Regions from separate parts of the Paenarthrobacter sp. CCNWLY172 genome, predicted to be linked through region 2. Evidence: riboswitches for the same ligand, from Rfam matches in the RefSeq annotation. Region 2 holds a riboswitch; each other region holds the start of a gene.
The links. A riboswitch is a leader RNA that binds a small molecule or an ion and turns the genes downstream of it on or off. The one in region 2 is predicted to bind thiamine pyrophosphate.
Positions count from the first base shown of each region.

Region 1: another riboswitch for thiamine pyrophosphate. It lies ahead of thiD (bifunctional hydroxymethylpyrimidine kinase/phosphomethylpyrimidine kinase); the one in region 2 lies ahead of thiO (glycine oxidase ThiO).
Region 3: another riboswitch for thiamine pyrophosphate. It lies ahead of thiC (phosphomethylpyrimidine synthase ThiC); the one in region 2 lies ahead of thiO (glycine oxidase ThiO).

Region 1 covers NZ_JBBEGB010000014.1:20,228-25,141, reverse strand. The annotation lists gene WBN73_RS18435 (Rne/Rng family ribonuclease) at 1-1,976, shown strand, start outside; TPP riboswitch at 2,112-2,210, shown strand; gene thiD (bifunctional hydroxymethylpyrimidine kinase/phosphomethylpyrimidine kinase) at 2,201-3,718, shown strand; gene rplU (50S ribosomal protein L21) at 4,095-4,403, shown strand; gene rpmA (50S ribosomal protein L27) at 4,466-4,729, shown strand; gene obgE (GTPase ObgE) at 4,887-4,914, shown strand, end outside.
Region 2 covers NZ_JBBEGB010000003.1:27,454-32,367, reverse strand. The annotation lists gene WBN73_RS05025 (hypothetical protein) at 1-66, shown strand, start outside; gene WBN73_RS05020 (4a-hydroxytetrahydrobiopterin dehydratase) at 149-484, opposite strand; gene WBN73_RS05015 (thiazole synthase) at 518-1,315, opposite strand; gene thiS (sulfur carrier protein ThiS) at 1,320-1,556, opposite strand; gene thiO (glycine oxidase ThiO) at 1,553-2,818, opposite strand; TPP riboswitch at 2,814-2,932, opposite strand; gene thiE (thiamine phosphate synthase) at 2,960-3,652, shown strand; gene WBN73_RS04995 (ferritin-like fold-containing protein) at 3,696-4,364, opposite strand; gene WBN73_RS04990 (TM2 domain-containing protein) at 4,520-4,914, shown strand, end outside.
Region 3 covers NZ_JBBEGB010000003.1:385,691-390,604, forward strand. The annotation lists gene ffh (signal recognition particle protein) at 1-394, shown strand, start outside; gene WBN73_RS06585 (alpha/beta hydrolase) at 459-1,181, shown strand; gene thiC (phosphomethylpyrimidine synthase ThiC) at 1,164-3,017, opposite strand; TPP riboswitch at 3,013-3,120, opposite strand; gene WBN73_RS06595 (amidohydrolase family protein) at 3,205-4,287, shown strand; gene WBN73_RS06600 (VOC family protein) at 4,365-4,914, shown strand, end outside.

The DNA of each region.
Region 1 (4,914 bases), on a different contig from region 2:
TGGGCAAGGTCCAGAACGTCCTGCCGTCCATGGAAGCTGCCTTCGTGGATATCGGACGCGGCCGCAACGCCGTGTTGTACGCCGGTGAAGTGAACTGGGACGCGGTCAACCTCGAAGGCCAGCCGCGCCGGATCGAGAATGCGCTGAAGTCCGGCGATTCCGTTCTGGTCCAGGTCACCAAGGACCCTGTAGGCCACAAGGGTGCCCGCCTGACAAGCCAGATCTCCCTGCCCGGCCGCTACCTGGTGTACGTGCCCGGTGGTTCCATGACCGGCATTTCACGCAAGCTGCCCGACGTCGAACGCAACCGCCTCAAGCGCATCCTGAAGGACCGTTTGCCGGAAAACGCCGGCGTCATTGTCCGCACGGCTGCTGAAGGTGCGTCGGAAGAAGAACTGACGCATGACATCAACCGCCTGCGCGCCCAGTGGGAAGGCATCGAAGGCCAGGCCTCCTCCACCAAGGTCCTGGCACCGGAACTGCTCTACGGCGAACCCGACCTGACCATCAAGGTGGTCCGTGACGTCTTCAATGAAGACTTCTCCAAACTGATCGTTTCCGGCGACGACGCCTGGGACACCATTGAGGCTTACGTAACCTACGTTGCCCCCGACCTTGTGGGCCGCCTCGAGAAGTGGACCAAGGACCAGGACATCTTCGGTGCCTGGCGCATTGACGAGCAGATCCACAAGGCACTGGAACGCAAGGTCTTCCTCCCATCCGGTGGTTCGCTGGTCATCGACCGCACCGAAGCCATGACCGTGGTGGACGTCAATACCGGTAAGTTCACCGGCAGCGGTGGAAACCTTGAAGAAACCGTCACCAAGAACAACCTCGAAGCTGCTGAGGAAGTAGTTCGCCAGCTTCGCCTGCGTGACATCGGCGGCATCATTGTCATCGACTTCATCGACATGGTCCTTGAGTCCAACCGCGACCTCGTCCTCCGCCGTATGGTTGAGTGCCTTGGCCGCGACCGCACCAAGCACCAAGTGGCTGAAGTGACGTCACTGGGCCTTGTCCAGATGACCCGCAAGCGCATGGGTACCGGCCTCCTTGAGGTCTTCGGTGAGCAGTGCGAGCACTGTGCAGGCCGCGGCGTGGTCACCCACGATGAACCGGTGGAGCACCGTCGCGCCAACGTTGTGGCTGCCGAGCACCACCGCCCCCACACTGAGGCGCAGCAACCCACAGCCCGAACAGAACGCAAGCGCCGCCGTGGCAAGGGCGGGGGACAGGCTGTCGCCGAGGCTCCCGCGCAGGTCCACAGCACTGCTTCCGCCCCTGCCGCACCTCCCGCGGCTTCCGAGCCGCAGGATCCTGCCAAGCAGGCCAAGGCAGAGGCAACCCGCGCTGCGCTGGCGACGATCGCTGCTGCCGCCCACGCTGCCCACCTCCACGATGACGAAGTTCACCGTGCAGAAGAGCAGGCACGGGCGGCCGGCCAGCACCAGGCGCCTGCCGCATCACAGCCGGAGGCTGGAGAGCACTCCGACCCCGAATCAGACCGGGAAGCATCGGTTCGTGACACACGGTCCACACCGGTTCTGCGATTCGGCGGCGAAGAAGTGGCCTTGCCTTTCGGGGAACACCACGAGGAACCGCCTGCCGCCAAGCCTGCCATGAGCCTGGATCTCCTGGCCGAAGCGTTCTCCCACCTTGGCGCAGCACCCGAGGCGAAGCCCGAAACCGTGGTTCCTTCCAAGGCAGCCGCTGCACCTGCAGCCGCCGTGGCGGGGCCCGTGGACGAGGACCCTGAAGCTGCTTCGGCGTCGAAGTCCCGCCGGGGGCGCCGCAACCGCAGTGCGAGCCGCGCCCAGGGTGCAGCCAACGAGACCAGCGTTGAGCACCACGAGGTAACTGCTACCGCAGCGCGTGGAACTGCACACCAGGCCAAAGCACCGGCGGAGCCTGCCAAGAAGGCAGCGTCCGAGGAACCCATCATCCTTGGGGTTGGTGTTCCCGCTTCGGAGCTCTAGGACCCGATCCGCAAGGGCCCCGCAGTAACCGCCACAGGCGGGTACTGCGGGGCCCTTTGCTGTCTGCTCACAGCGGTCATAACCGGTCTTCTGCGGAGTGCAGTTCCCGGGCCGTGCTGCTTCCCGGCTACGCTGGGGATTGACACGGGGTGCCGGGCATAGGGCCCGGCTGAGATCCAGACCCGTTGAACCTGTCCGGTTAGCACCGGCGAAGGGATGTCCCCATGACGTCATCGTCGTATTCTTCTGTGTACCCTCTGGCTGTTTGCGGCCGGGAAACGCCCCGCGTACTGAGTATCGCGGGCTCGGACCCCTCCGGCGGTGCCGGTATCCAGGCTGACCTGAAGAGCATTGCTGCGCAGGGCGGCTACGGCATGGCGGCGATCACCGCGTTGACGGCCCAAAACACGCTGGGCGTCAGTGCTGTCCATGTTCCTCCGGTGGAGTTCCTGCGACAGCAGTTGGAGTCCATCAGCACGGACATCGCCATCGATGCCGTCAAGATCGGCATGCTGGGTGACGCTGCGGTGATCGATGAGGTCCGCAGCTGGCTTGAGTCGGTGCGTCCCGGCGTCGTGGTCCTTGACCCGGTGATGGTGGCCACCAGCGGCGACCGCCTCCTGCGGGGGTCTGCCGAGCAGGCCCTGCGCGCTCTGCTGCCGTTGGCGGACCTTATTACCCCGAACCTCCCGGAGCTTGCCATGCTGTTGGGGGAGCCTGAAGCTGCTGACTGGGATTCGGCGTTGAACCAGGGCAAGCGACTGGCTGCTGAGTGCGGCACCACGGTCCTGGTGAAGGGCGGACACCTGGCAGGGGCGGAATGCCCGGATGCCCTGGTTAACACCAGCGGCCTCCTGCGGCAGGACGTCATCGAGGTAGCCGGACCCCGCGTGGAAACGAAGAACAGCCACGGCACGGGCTGTTCGTTGTCGTCGGCTCTGGCCACGGTCCAGGCCCGCACCGGCGATTGGGAAGCTTCCCTGCGCGAAGTCAAGCCGTGGTTGCTTCAGGCGCTGCTGCATTCGGACAGCCTCGACGTAGGCCAGGGAAACGGGCCGGTCCACCATTTCCACCACCATCAGGTCCTGAGGCCGGGGCAATTCGCCGCGGCGCTGTGGAAGGAAGCTGCTCCGGAGCTCGAGGCAATCTACAAGCTCAGCTTTATTGACGGCCTGCAATCGGGCGACCTCCCGGAGGCTGCGTTCAATTACTACCTCGCGCAGGATGCCCTCTACCTCAACGGGTATTCCAGGGTCCTGGCGCGTGCGGGCGCCCTTGCCCCCACGGAGGAGGAGCAACTGTTCTGGGCCAAAGCGTCACAGCAGTGCCTTGAGGTCGAATCGGAACTGCACAGGAACTGGCTCAGCACCCGAGAGGCATCCTCGGTGACCGGACCCGTCACGAAGTCCTACGTGGACCACCTGCTGGCGTCCTCGGCCACCGGCAGCTACTCCGTGGTGCTGGCGGCCATCCTGCCGTGCTACTGGCTCTACGCAGAGGTGGGCCAGCGGCTCCATGCATCGTTCGTGGAGGCGGGATCCCCGGCGGCGCATCCCTACGCGGACTGGCTCAGGACTTACGCCGATGAAGAGTTTGCTGCAGCCACCAGGAATGCGATCAATTTCACGGACGCCGCTGCAGCGGCAGCTTCCGAGGGGGAGCGGGCATCAATGGTGGAGGCTTTTGCCCAGTCCTGCCGCTACGAAACTGCATTCTTCGACGCTCCCCGGCTGTTCGCCTGACCGTTCCTGCCCGGACTTTTTATCTCCGGGTTTCTAACCGCCCCAGCGCGTCGCGGGTCAAATCACGTTAATCGCCCCAAACCCTGTAGGCTGTATGGGCACGGTGCCGGGAGAGTCCGTTACAACTGGTGATGCAAGTCACGTGGTAGCCTCCGGACCCGGCCTCATTTGCAGCCGAGGGTCAAACTAGCGTAATCTTGATCTTCGGTGCTTACGCCAACACTTGGGTTATGCCCCTTGGAATTGTTCAAGGGATGACTCGCGGACTTCGATCAGAAGTCCACGGCGTTGAGGCACAGCGCGAACCAAGCCTGATTTCGGTTCCAGGTTCCGCACGCAAATTTAGTTATAAACGTCGAGAGAAGTGAGTACCCAAGTGGTGTACGCGATTGTCCGCGCAGGCGGCCGCCAAGAAAAAGTTTCCGTTGGAGACTACGTAACGCTTAACCGCGTCCCCGGTGGAGCCGGCAGCACGCTTGAGCTGCCCGCCTTGCTCCTGGTTGACGGCGATAAGGTCACCTCCGCAGCTGCGGAACTGGCCAACGTCAAGGTGACGGCTGAGATCCTCGAAGACCTCCGTGGTCCGAAGATCGTCATCCAGAAGTTCAAGAACAAGACCGGCTACCGGAAGCGTCAGGGTCACCGTCAGGAACTGACCAAGATCAAGATCACCAGCATCGCGTAACTTTCGTTACCCGCTGTTCAGGTTTTTCAGTTTCCCCAGAAATTTAGAGGCAGGCATTTCACATGGCACACAAAAAAGGCGCGAGTTCCACTCGCAACGGTCGTGACTCCAACGCACAGTACCTGGGCGTCAAGCGCTTCGGTGGTCAGGTAGTCTCCGCAGGCGAAATCATCGTTCGCCAGCGTGGCACGCACTTCCACCCCGGTGCAGGCGTTGGTCGCGGTGGCGACGACACCCTGTTCGCCCTGCAGGCCGGCTCGGTTGAGTTTGGTACTCGCCGCGGACGTCGCGTAGTGAACATCGTTGCTGCTGCAGCTGCAGAGTAACAACAAGTTCTGAACCGGTGGAGCGGGCCAAACGGCCCGCTCCACCGTTCTTTTAACCGCATTACAATCGACTAGGGCGCTTTAGCGCACTGGTTTTGCAACAGCGCTGGCAACAGCAACAAACGCTGTAAGTAAGACAGCAACTGAGGAGATCCACGTGGCGAGCTTTGTAGACCGGGTAGTCC
Region 2 (4,914 bases):
GTCTTCCTGGGCCGGACCCGCACCCGGCACGATACTGCGGCGCTCACCAAGGCGCTCAAGCTCTAGCAGCAACAAGAACACACGACAGTGACCGCCGCCCTCGGGCGACGGTCACTGTCGCTTAAAGCCTTGTCACAATGGTTCGGGTTCAGGGTTCCGGATACCGCTCCGGCTGGGCGGTTGCACCCAGCGCCGCTGCGGCTTCACTCACGGAAGCCGCAGCGGTGATGTCGCGTTGGGTGACTTTTCCGCCTGCGTCGTGGGACAGGTACCGCAGGTGGACCCTGTTGTAGCGCCATTCCAGATCCGGATGGTGGTTTTGGTGTTCGGCGATTTCTCCGATCGCTGCAATGAGGGCCAGCGCTTCGGCCGCCGTCGGAGTTTTATAGACGGTTACCAGGCCGCCCTGGTACTTCCAGTCGCGTAGCTCCCGGAGGGCATCGTCGACATCCGCCTGGGTCAGATGGTCATGGTTCCCTGCCACTGCTGCTCCTTCTCCCGGAGACCCGGCGGACACTTAGAGAAACTCTGCCCGGCCCTCCATGGCCGACGACGCCAAAGCGTGCTCACGCCTCGGAATCCGTCCTGCCTGCTTGGCCAGCCTACCGGCGATCACGGCGTGCTTGAAGGCCTCACCCATTTGCACCGGGTTCTGCGCCCGGGTGACAGCGGTGGCCAGAAGCACGGCGTCGCAGCCCAATTCCATGGCGAGGGCAGCATCGGAGGCGGTTCCTATTCCGGCATCGAGCACCACGGGTACTGAGGCCCGGGACACGATGAGTTCAATGTTGTGCGGGTTCAGGATCCCCAGACCGGTTCCGATCGGCGAGCCCAGGGGCATCACTGCGGTGGCACCCAGGTTTTCGAGGCGCAGTGCCAGGACGGGATCATCGTTGGTATAGGCGAAGACTTTGAATCCACGGTTCACCAGCTGTTCCGTTGCCTCGACGAGTTCCACTGCGTCTGGAAGGAGCGTGTGTTCATCGGCGATGACTTCCAGCTTCACCCAGTCGGTTTCCAGTGCCTCGCGTGCCAGTTCAGCGGTCATCACGGCGTCTCTGGCAGTAAAGCAACCGGCGGTGTTGGGCAGCACCCGGATTCCGTGGTCCACCAGGAGTTGGAAGAGGGATCCTGTTTCAGCGGGTGAGTAGCGCCTCATGGCTACTGTGGTGAGCTCAGTCCCGGACGCCAGGAGCGCAGCGCCCAGACCGTCCAGGCTCGGGGCACCTCCCGTCCCCATGATCAGGCGGGATCCGAAGTGGACGCCGTCGATCACCAAGGCGTCAGTAATGACCTCTGTGTTTGCTGTCGTCATGATGTCAGCCTCCTTGGACTGCGGTAACAAGTTCGAGTTCATCCCCGTCGGCGAGCGCCGTTGCGGACCATTGGCTGCGTGGCACCACCTCGGAATTGCGGGCGACGGCGACGCCCAGCTTGCCACCGTCGGCTGCCTGTCCGCGGTGGTCCAGGGCGCGGCCGGTGACGGCCGTGACCAGGGTGCTGACTGAAGCATCCTCCGGCACGGCGTGATCGGATCCGTTGAGTTTGATGTTCATGCTGTTTCCTTGCTGGGAGCGTGTGCCGGCGTAAGCGCCCGCGCTGTGGATGAAGTGGCCGCGAAGCGGTCAGGGGAAAATGATGCCCACCGGGGGTCCGACGTGCCGTTGATCAGCCCGCCCACGATCCGTGCGGCCGCGGGCGTCAGGAGGACACCATGCCGGAAGAATCCTGTGGCGATCACCAGACCATCAACATCCCCCCGGGGGCCAACGACCCGTCCAAGCAGCGGTGCGTTGTCCGGAGTGCCGGGGCGGGCCCGGGCCGTTACTTCGAGCAGCTCAAGTTCCGCCACTGCGGGGACCAGGGCCTGGGCGTCCCGCAATAACTGGTAGACGCCCCCGGCTGAGACCGCGTTGGACGCTGCCGACAGTCCGTCCTCGCGCTGGGTGGCCCCGATGACTACAGTGCCGTCGTCCCGGGGCACGATGTAGACGGGCACTCCACGGACCATCCCGCGGACGGTGGAGGTGAGCAGGGGCCGGAGGTGTTCAGGCACCCGAAGCCTGAGGATGTCGCCATATACCGGCCGCAGGGGAAGGCTGAGCCCGTCGGGGAGCCCTTCCAGGTCTGCCGCACCCAGTCCGTTGGCGACCACCGTTTCGGTGGAGTGGACAGCGGCGCCGGACTCGAGTTCCACTCCTGAGACCCGCCCTCCGTCCCAGAGCAAGCGGCGCGCCGTGGAAGTCACGGCAAACCCATCGTCGGCGCCCGAAACCCACGTGGAGTCGCTGGCCGCGTGGCGTGCCAGTCCCGAGAGCAGGCATGCCGCCAGCTTGCGGGGATCGACCTGGTGGTCGGCGGGAACGTCGAAGGCACTGGAAATTTGGGGGCTGAGGAGGGGTTCGCGATCCCGGGCGTCGCGCAGGGACAACGGCTCGACCCCCAGTCCCGCAGCAAGCTGTACCGTACGGAGGTCTGCCAGTGCCCTGCGGTCCGCGGCATCGGCACCCACGGCAAGTGTCGGCGTCGTGCGGTATCCGGTGTCTTCCCCTCCGCGGGGCAGGCTTGCCGCGAAAGACGGCCACAGCCGGGACGATTCGAGCATCAACTCCAGGAGATCTTCCTCCTGGTAGTGAAATTCGCTCACGGGGGCAAGCATTCCGGCGGCAGCAAACGTAGCCCCCGAAGCCGGTGCGGGGTCGATCACCACCACGGAGCGGCCAAGTCGCCGCGCTTCGCGGGCGATGCCCAGCCCGATGACGCCGCCGCCAATGACGGCCACGTCGGCCTGGAGCGGGGTTTGGCGGGGAACTGCCATTGCGCGTTTCCTTCCCTACGCCGGTACTAGCCGGATCAGGTCAAGCGGTCGGCTCTTAAGCCCTCTCAGCCGGACAGTCATATGACGAACGTCGCGGCTCCCGCAGTACGTGCCCAGTTTAGAGGAACTACTCTGGGTTCCATGACCCAGACTGATGCCCTCGCCACCGCCCGCTTGTATCTGTGCACCGATGCACGGAAACGGCAAGGCGATTTTGAAGACTTTGTGGACGCCGCGTTCGAGGGCGGTGTGGACATCATCCAGCTGCGCGACAAGACCCTCGAAGCTGCCGAGGAATTGGAGTTGCTGGCGGTCCTGCAGGGAGTTGCGCAACGTCATGGACGGCTGTGGGCTGTCAACGATCGAGCCGACGTTGCCAGTGTTTCCGGGGCTCCGGTGTTCCACATCGGGCAAAAGGACCTCCCGTTGAAGGTGGCCCGGACATTGCTTCCGGAGTCCGTCACGATCGGTCTTTCCACCCACTCCCCCGAGCAGGTGAATGCCGCCATCGCGGCATCACCGGGACAGGGGGGCCTGGACTATTTCTGTGTAGGACCCGTCTGGGCGACACCCACCAAACCCGGCCGCGAAGCCGTGGGACTGGACTTGGTCACATATGCCGCAGAAGCGAGCAAGCGTGCAGTCGAGACCACCGACGGCGCCGTGAACCTGCCATGGTTCGCCATCGGAGGGATCGATCTCAGCAACGTAGAGCAGGTGCGGGCCGCAGGAGCCACCCGGATCGTCGTGGTCCGCGCCATCACCGAGGCTTCGGATCCGACGACGGCAGCCAAGTCGCTGCTGGAGGCGCTGGAGGCGCTGGACGCAGCTTGAGCCTGGCCGTTGGAGCCTTTCAGGCATAAGCCCGGTCATACCGCTAGGCAGTGAGGCCCAGCGCCGTCATCCGGCGGGCATGACGCCCGGCGAGCTCGCCTGTCAGTCTTTTAATTGCGGCGCGGGCATCGCCACCACTTTTTAGTGCCGGCCCCAACTGTGGGTGCTCAGTCCCTACCCTCTGCGCCTGTGTCAGCGCTTCCCCCACCAGCCGGCGGCCCCACAACGCCAGCCGTGAGGCCAGTCGTGGGTCATCGGCCAAGGCCCGCCGCAGCAGGACACGAAGTACCTCGGTTGCCTGGTCGGGGGAGGCAACCCGGTCCACGAACTGCTGCGTTGTTCCATCGAGGAAAGTGGCGACAGCCCGGTAGAAGTCCGAGGAAACGGTGTCGATGACGTATGCCTTCATCACAGATTCGAACCAGTCCCCGGGCTTGGTGCGTTCATGGAAGTGGTCAAAGGAACGCTGGAACGGCAGCATGGCTTCCTCCGGATCGAGGCCCATTACAGCGAGCCGATCGCTCAGCAGCGCGAAGTTTCCGTACGCACCGACGGCAATTTTTGCCAGCACTGAACGGTCATGGAGTGTGGGGGCGTATCGGGAATCGAACGAAAGCCGGCCGAAAGCCGACAACTCGCCGTAGGCCATGGCGCCCAGGAGTCCCGCGGCGAGTTGTCCGGCAGAAGGTGCGACGTCCGTCGAAGTGCCCATAATCCAAGACTATCCCCGGCTCTCCACACCCCGCCCGCGGAGATTGCCTTCAGCAGCGTTGGTCCCACTAGGCTGACTGGAAGTGAGTTGACTGTCTGGCCTGCCCGCAGGCCGCGTGTCCTCCTCCTCGCACCCACTCCCCCGAAGGATGATCAATGACTAATCCGAGCTACCCGCCCGCGCCCCACAACGGGAACGGTGCCCCACCAGTTCCCCCTGCACCCGGTGCTTTCGACGCCCAGTACCAAGGCGGACCCCAGACGTACCAGTCCGGCCCGGATTCCAGCCCTTATGGTGTTCCCGGCACGGGTACTCCGGCCAAGTCCTTCATGGTCACGTGGATCCTCTCCTTGCTCCTTGGTGGCCTCGGTGTTGACCGCTTTTACTTGGGAAAGATCGGGACCGGCATTGCCAAACTGCTCACTGCGGGCGGACTCGGCATCTGGTCCATCGTGGACCTCATCATCACGCTGACCGGCAACGCACGGGATAAGGAAGGCCGCCCGCTGCAGGGTTATCCGGAAAACAAGAAGAAGGCCTGGATCATCAC
Region 3 (4,914 bases), 360 kb from region 2:
CGCTCCCAAGATCATCAACGGCTCACGCCGCGCCCGTATCGCCAAGGGTTCAGGCGTCCACGTGTCCGAGGTCAATGGCCTGCTGGAGCGCTTCGCCCAGGCCCAGAAGATGATGAAGAAACTTGCGCAGGGCGGCGGCATGCCGGGGATGCCCGGGATGCCTGGCCTTGGTGGCCCCGGCGGAGGCCGCAAGGGCGGCAAGAATGCGCCCAAGAAGAAGGCGCGTTCAGGCAACCCTGCCAAAGCAGCACAGGAACTGCGCGATGCCGAAGCCAAGCGGGCGAACGCAGCCTCGGCAGCACCGTCGGGTGCCGCTTTCGGCCAAGGCGCGGCAGAGTTCGATCCCTCATCGCTCAACCTTCCCAAGGGCTTCGATAAGTTCCTCGGCAAATAGGCCGCGGCTGACATCCCCACCGCGTCGCAGTTGGGATGTCAGGGCCGTGGAATAGGCTGAACCAATGCATAAGCAGCGCGTAGTCTTCGTTCACGGCCTGGGCAGCTTTGGTGCTGCGGCATGGCCGAAACAGCACGGCATGGCCCTCGCTTATGACGCGCTGTTCCTGCGCCGGCATGGCTTTGACGTTGCAGCAGAACCCGTGGGATCGAGCGTTGCCGCGGACGTTGCCATTGTCATCAATTCCCTGGCGGATACGGGTGGCGGCCACGTCGTAGCGCACGAGCAAGGTGCCATCTCCGCCATGCTGGCTGCCATAGAACGTCCGGACCTGGTGCACTCGCTGAGCTTGGTTGAGCCTGCTTGTTTGTCCCTGACAGCCGAGCTTCCGGCCACAGCCTCCCATCGGGCCCTTATGGAACCCCTGTTCGATGTACGGAGCCAGCTCAACGACGCCGACTACCAACGTGAGTACTACCGCCGGGCGTTTTCTGCCGAAACGGGGGGACTGGATACTCCCGAAGCGCGCCGTTCAGCCCGCAGGCTCAGGCTCCAGGCCCCGCCTTGGGAGGCCCCGCTGCACATCGTGCCCGGTGTCCCCACGTTGGTCCTCACGGGTGGCTGGGAACCCCTGTATGAGGAAATTGCCGGTTACCTCCAGGAAACCGGAGCCCTCCGCCGTGTTGCTGCGGGAGGGCACCGGCCCCAGGATTCAGTGGACGGGGATCACATCATCCGATCGTTTGTTGGTGACGTCGGACGGGCCATGTCAGTTCAGGCTTCCTGAGCCGGCCTCAAATGTGTCCGGGCTGCCGGGTACCTGCAGTTCCGGCAAATAGACCTTTCCGCCAGATGCCAGGAATTCCTGGCTCTTTCCGCGCATGCCGCTGTACATTTCCGCAATGGCTGTCTGCGCCTCTTCTGATCCGTATTCGTCACGGATGTCCTGGCTGATGCGCATCGAACAGAACTTGGGGCCGCACATGGAACAGAAATGGGCGGTCTTGGCCGGTTCCGCCGGCAGCGTTTCGTCGTGGAAGGCTTCTGCTGTGACGGGGTCCAAGGAGAGGGCAAACTGGTCACGCCAACGGAACTCGAATCTGGCCTTGGACAAGGCATCGTCCCGCTCGTGGGCCCCGGGATGGCCCTTGGCCAGGTCGGCGGCGTGGGCTGCGATCTTGTACGTGATGACACCGGTCTTGACGTCGTCCTTATTGGGAAGGCCCAAATGTTCCTTGGGGGTCACGTAACACAGCATGGCGGTGCCGTACCTGGCAATCTCGGTGGCGCCGATGGCTGAGGTGATGTGGTCATAACCAGGAGCGACATCCGTGACCAAGGGCCCAAGGGTGTAGAAAGGGGCTCCCTTGCACAGTTCCTGCTGGCGTTCCACATTTTCCCGGACCAGGTGGAACGGCACGTGGCCAGGTCCTTCCACCATCACCTGCACATCGAACTCCCACGCCCGCTGTGTCAGCTCGGCGAGGGTATCCAATTCGGCGAACTGGGCTGCGTCATTGGCATCGGCGGTTGCACCCGGGCGCAGGCCGTCGCCCAGGGAGAAGGCGACGTCGTACTGGGCGAAGATTTCGCAGAGCTCGTCAAAGTGCGTGTAGAGGAAGTTCTCCTGGTGGTGCGCCAGGCACCAACCCGCCATGATCGACCCGCCACGGGAGACAATTCCCGTGACCCGGTTGGCGGTCAACGGCACATAGCGCAGGAGCACGCCGGCGTGGATGGTCATGTAGTCCACGCCCTGCTCACATTGCTCGATCACAGTGTCCCGGAAAATCTCCCACGTCAGCTTGTTCGCCTCGCCGTTGACTTTCTCCAGCGCCTGGTAGATGGGGACCGTCCCGATCGGGACCGGGGAGTTGCGGATGATCCACTCCCGGGTGGTGTGGATGTCGTCCCCAGTGGAGAGATCCATGACGGTATCGGCACCCCATTGAGTGGCCCACTGCAGCTTGTCCACCTCTTCCGCGATGGAGCTCGTCACTGCTGAGTTGCCGATGTTGGCGTTAATTTTCACCAGGAAGGCTTTGCCGATGATCATCGGTTCTGACTCGGGGTGGTTGATGTTGTTCGGAATGATCGCCCGTCCTGCGGCAACTTCGCTGCGGACCAGCTCAACGTCACAGTTTTCCCGCAACGCGACGAACTGCATCTCGGGAGTCACCGTGCCCTGCTTGGCGTAGTGCATCTGCGTGACGGTTTTACCTTCGACGGCGCGGCGGGGCACCGGTTGGGTGCCCTTCCACTCTGCTGATGCTTCCCCGCGCCGCACCGCTGACTTGCCGTCGTCCAGCAGGTTTCGCTCCCGTCCGCGGTAAGCCACGGTGTCACCGCGGGCTTCGATCCATGGAGCGCGGAAAGGCTCAAGTCCCACAACGGGATCACTGCCGGGGCCCGCAGTGCGGTACACCTGGAACGCCGGGTTGGCTGTGCCGTTGGGAGACGGTTCCAAGGCGATCTCGGTGACGGGCACCCGGATCCCGTGGTCGGGGTCCTCCAGGTAGGCCAATGAATGGGATGTCAGCGACTGGGTCACAGATTCCGGCGTCCTTGCGCTGGAGCCGGACCGGTTTTGGGCAGGGCTGTGCTGTGTTTTTGTGGTGCTCAAAGGATTACTCACTTCCTTCGCCGGCATTACCCGGACAGGTTCAACGGTCGCAGACTGCATCAGTCCGATCTCAGCCCCTGCAGGGGCCCCCGTGTGGTCGTAGATGAAGCTACCACAGCTCACAACGGGCACCCAGTCACATGAACGAACCAGCGTCCAGGACGCCGCTGCGGACTAGGCTTTTGATATGGCCACCATCATCGAATTCAGCGGATCTGTGCTTGTCTCGGCGGACGAAGAGCGCCAAGGGATGTGGTCTGTTGACGGAGTCCTGACGTTCGAACGCCCCACGGCCACACCGGACCTGGTGTTGGATGGCTGGGTCCTCCCGGGTTTCGTTGATGCCCACTGCCACATCGGTTTGGGTGTGGGTGGCGCCGTTGACGAGCGGACCACCCTTGCGCAGGCCCACGCTGACCTCGACGCCGGGACTCTGCTGATACGGGATGCCGGATCACCAAGTGACACCCGTTGGGTCCAGCAACGTGCGGACGTTCCCCGGTTGATCCGGGCAGGTAGGCACATTGCCCGGAGCCGGCGGTACCTCCGCGGTTTGGGGCATGAAGTCGAACCCGGCCAACTCGTGGAGACCGTCCGGAAGGCAGCGCGGGATGGAGACGGGTGGGTCAAGTTGGTGGGGGACTGGATCGACCGTGGCGTGGGTGACCTCGCTGCCTCTTTCCCCGCCAAAATCGTCAAGGATGCCATCGCTGCCGCCCACGATGAAGGTGCCCGGGTGACGGCCCACTGCTTTGCCGAGGACACAGTGGACGACATGCTCGATGCAGGCATCGACTGCATCGAACATGCCACGGGCCTGCTGTCGCGACACATTCCGCGCTTGGTGGAGCAGTCCGTGCCGATCGTTCCCACCTTGGTCAACATTGCGACTTTCCCGGACATTGCTGCCCAGGCTGCCCCAAAGTTTCCTGACTATGCGGACCACATGGTGCGGCTTTGGGAGCGTCGGCGCGAGCGGGTGTTGGAGGCCTTTGAGTCAGGCGTGGCCATTTATGCGGGCACAGACGCCGGCAGCGTGATCAAGCACGGCAGGATCGCAGACGAAATGAAGGAACTGCACGACGCCGGCCTGCCGCCGGCCGCGGTCCTGGACGCCGCGGCGTGGCGTGCCCGGGAGTGGCTGGGGGCCGAGGGCATCAGCGAAGGGGCGGGTGCCGACGTCGTGTTGTGCTCCGAGGATCCCAGGATCGAGCTGGAAACTGTTTCCAGCCTCAAACACATCGTGCTGGGCGGTTCACTGGTCCGTTAGGAATAAATTGAAGCTTCAACTAATTTAGAGAAGTAGAAAGGTGCTGATGAGCGGCACCTCGAACCCGGGAGCGTCACATGACCACACCACTCAGCCAGGATCTTCTGCCTGCCGAACTGACCATGGGCACCGTCATGCTCAAGGTCGGCGACATGGCTGTCATGAGCGACTACTATCAGCGTGCCCTTGGCCTTGACGTCGTGGCCGAGCAGGATGGCGGGCTCTACCTGGGGCGGCTCGGAAAGCCCGTGGTGCATCTTGCCCCGGCGTCCGGTCTCCAGATTCCAGGCCGTGGGGAGGCTGGCCTGTTTCACACGGCCATTCTGTTCGACGACCAGCCTTCATTGGCCGCCACCATTGCTACCGCCGCCGAGTACGAGCCCCGAGCTTTCGCGGGCAGTGCCGACCATCTGGTCAGCGAAGCGTTCTACTTTACCGATCCTGAAGGCAATGGCATTGAGCTCTACTACGACAAGCCGCGTGAACTCTGGCAGTGGGATGGCAGGAATGTGGTGATGGACAATGTTGCCTTGCCTCCGCAGCGATACCTCGAGCAGCACCTGAGTGAAGCCGCGGTGACAGGGCAGCGCGAGGCAGCGGCCGGAATTGGACACGTCCACCTGCAAG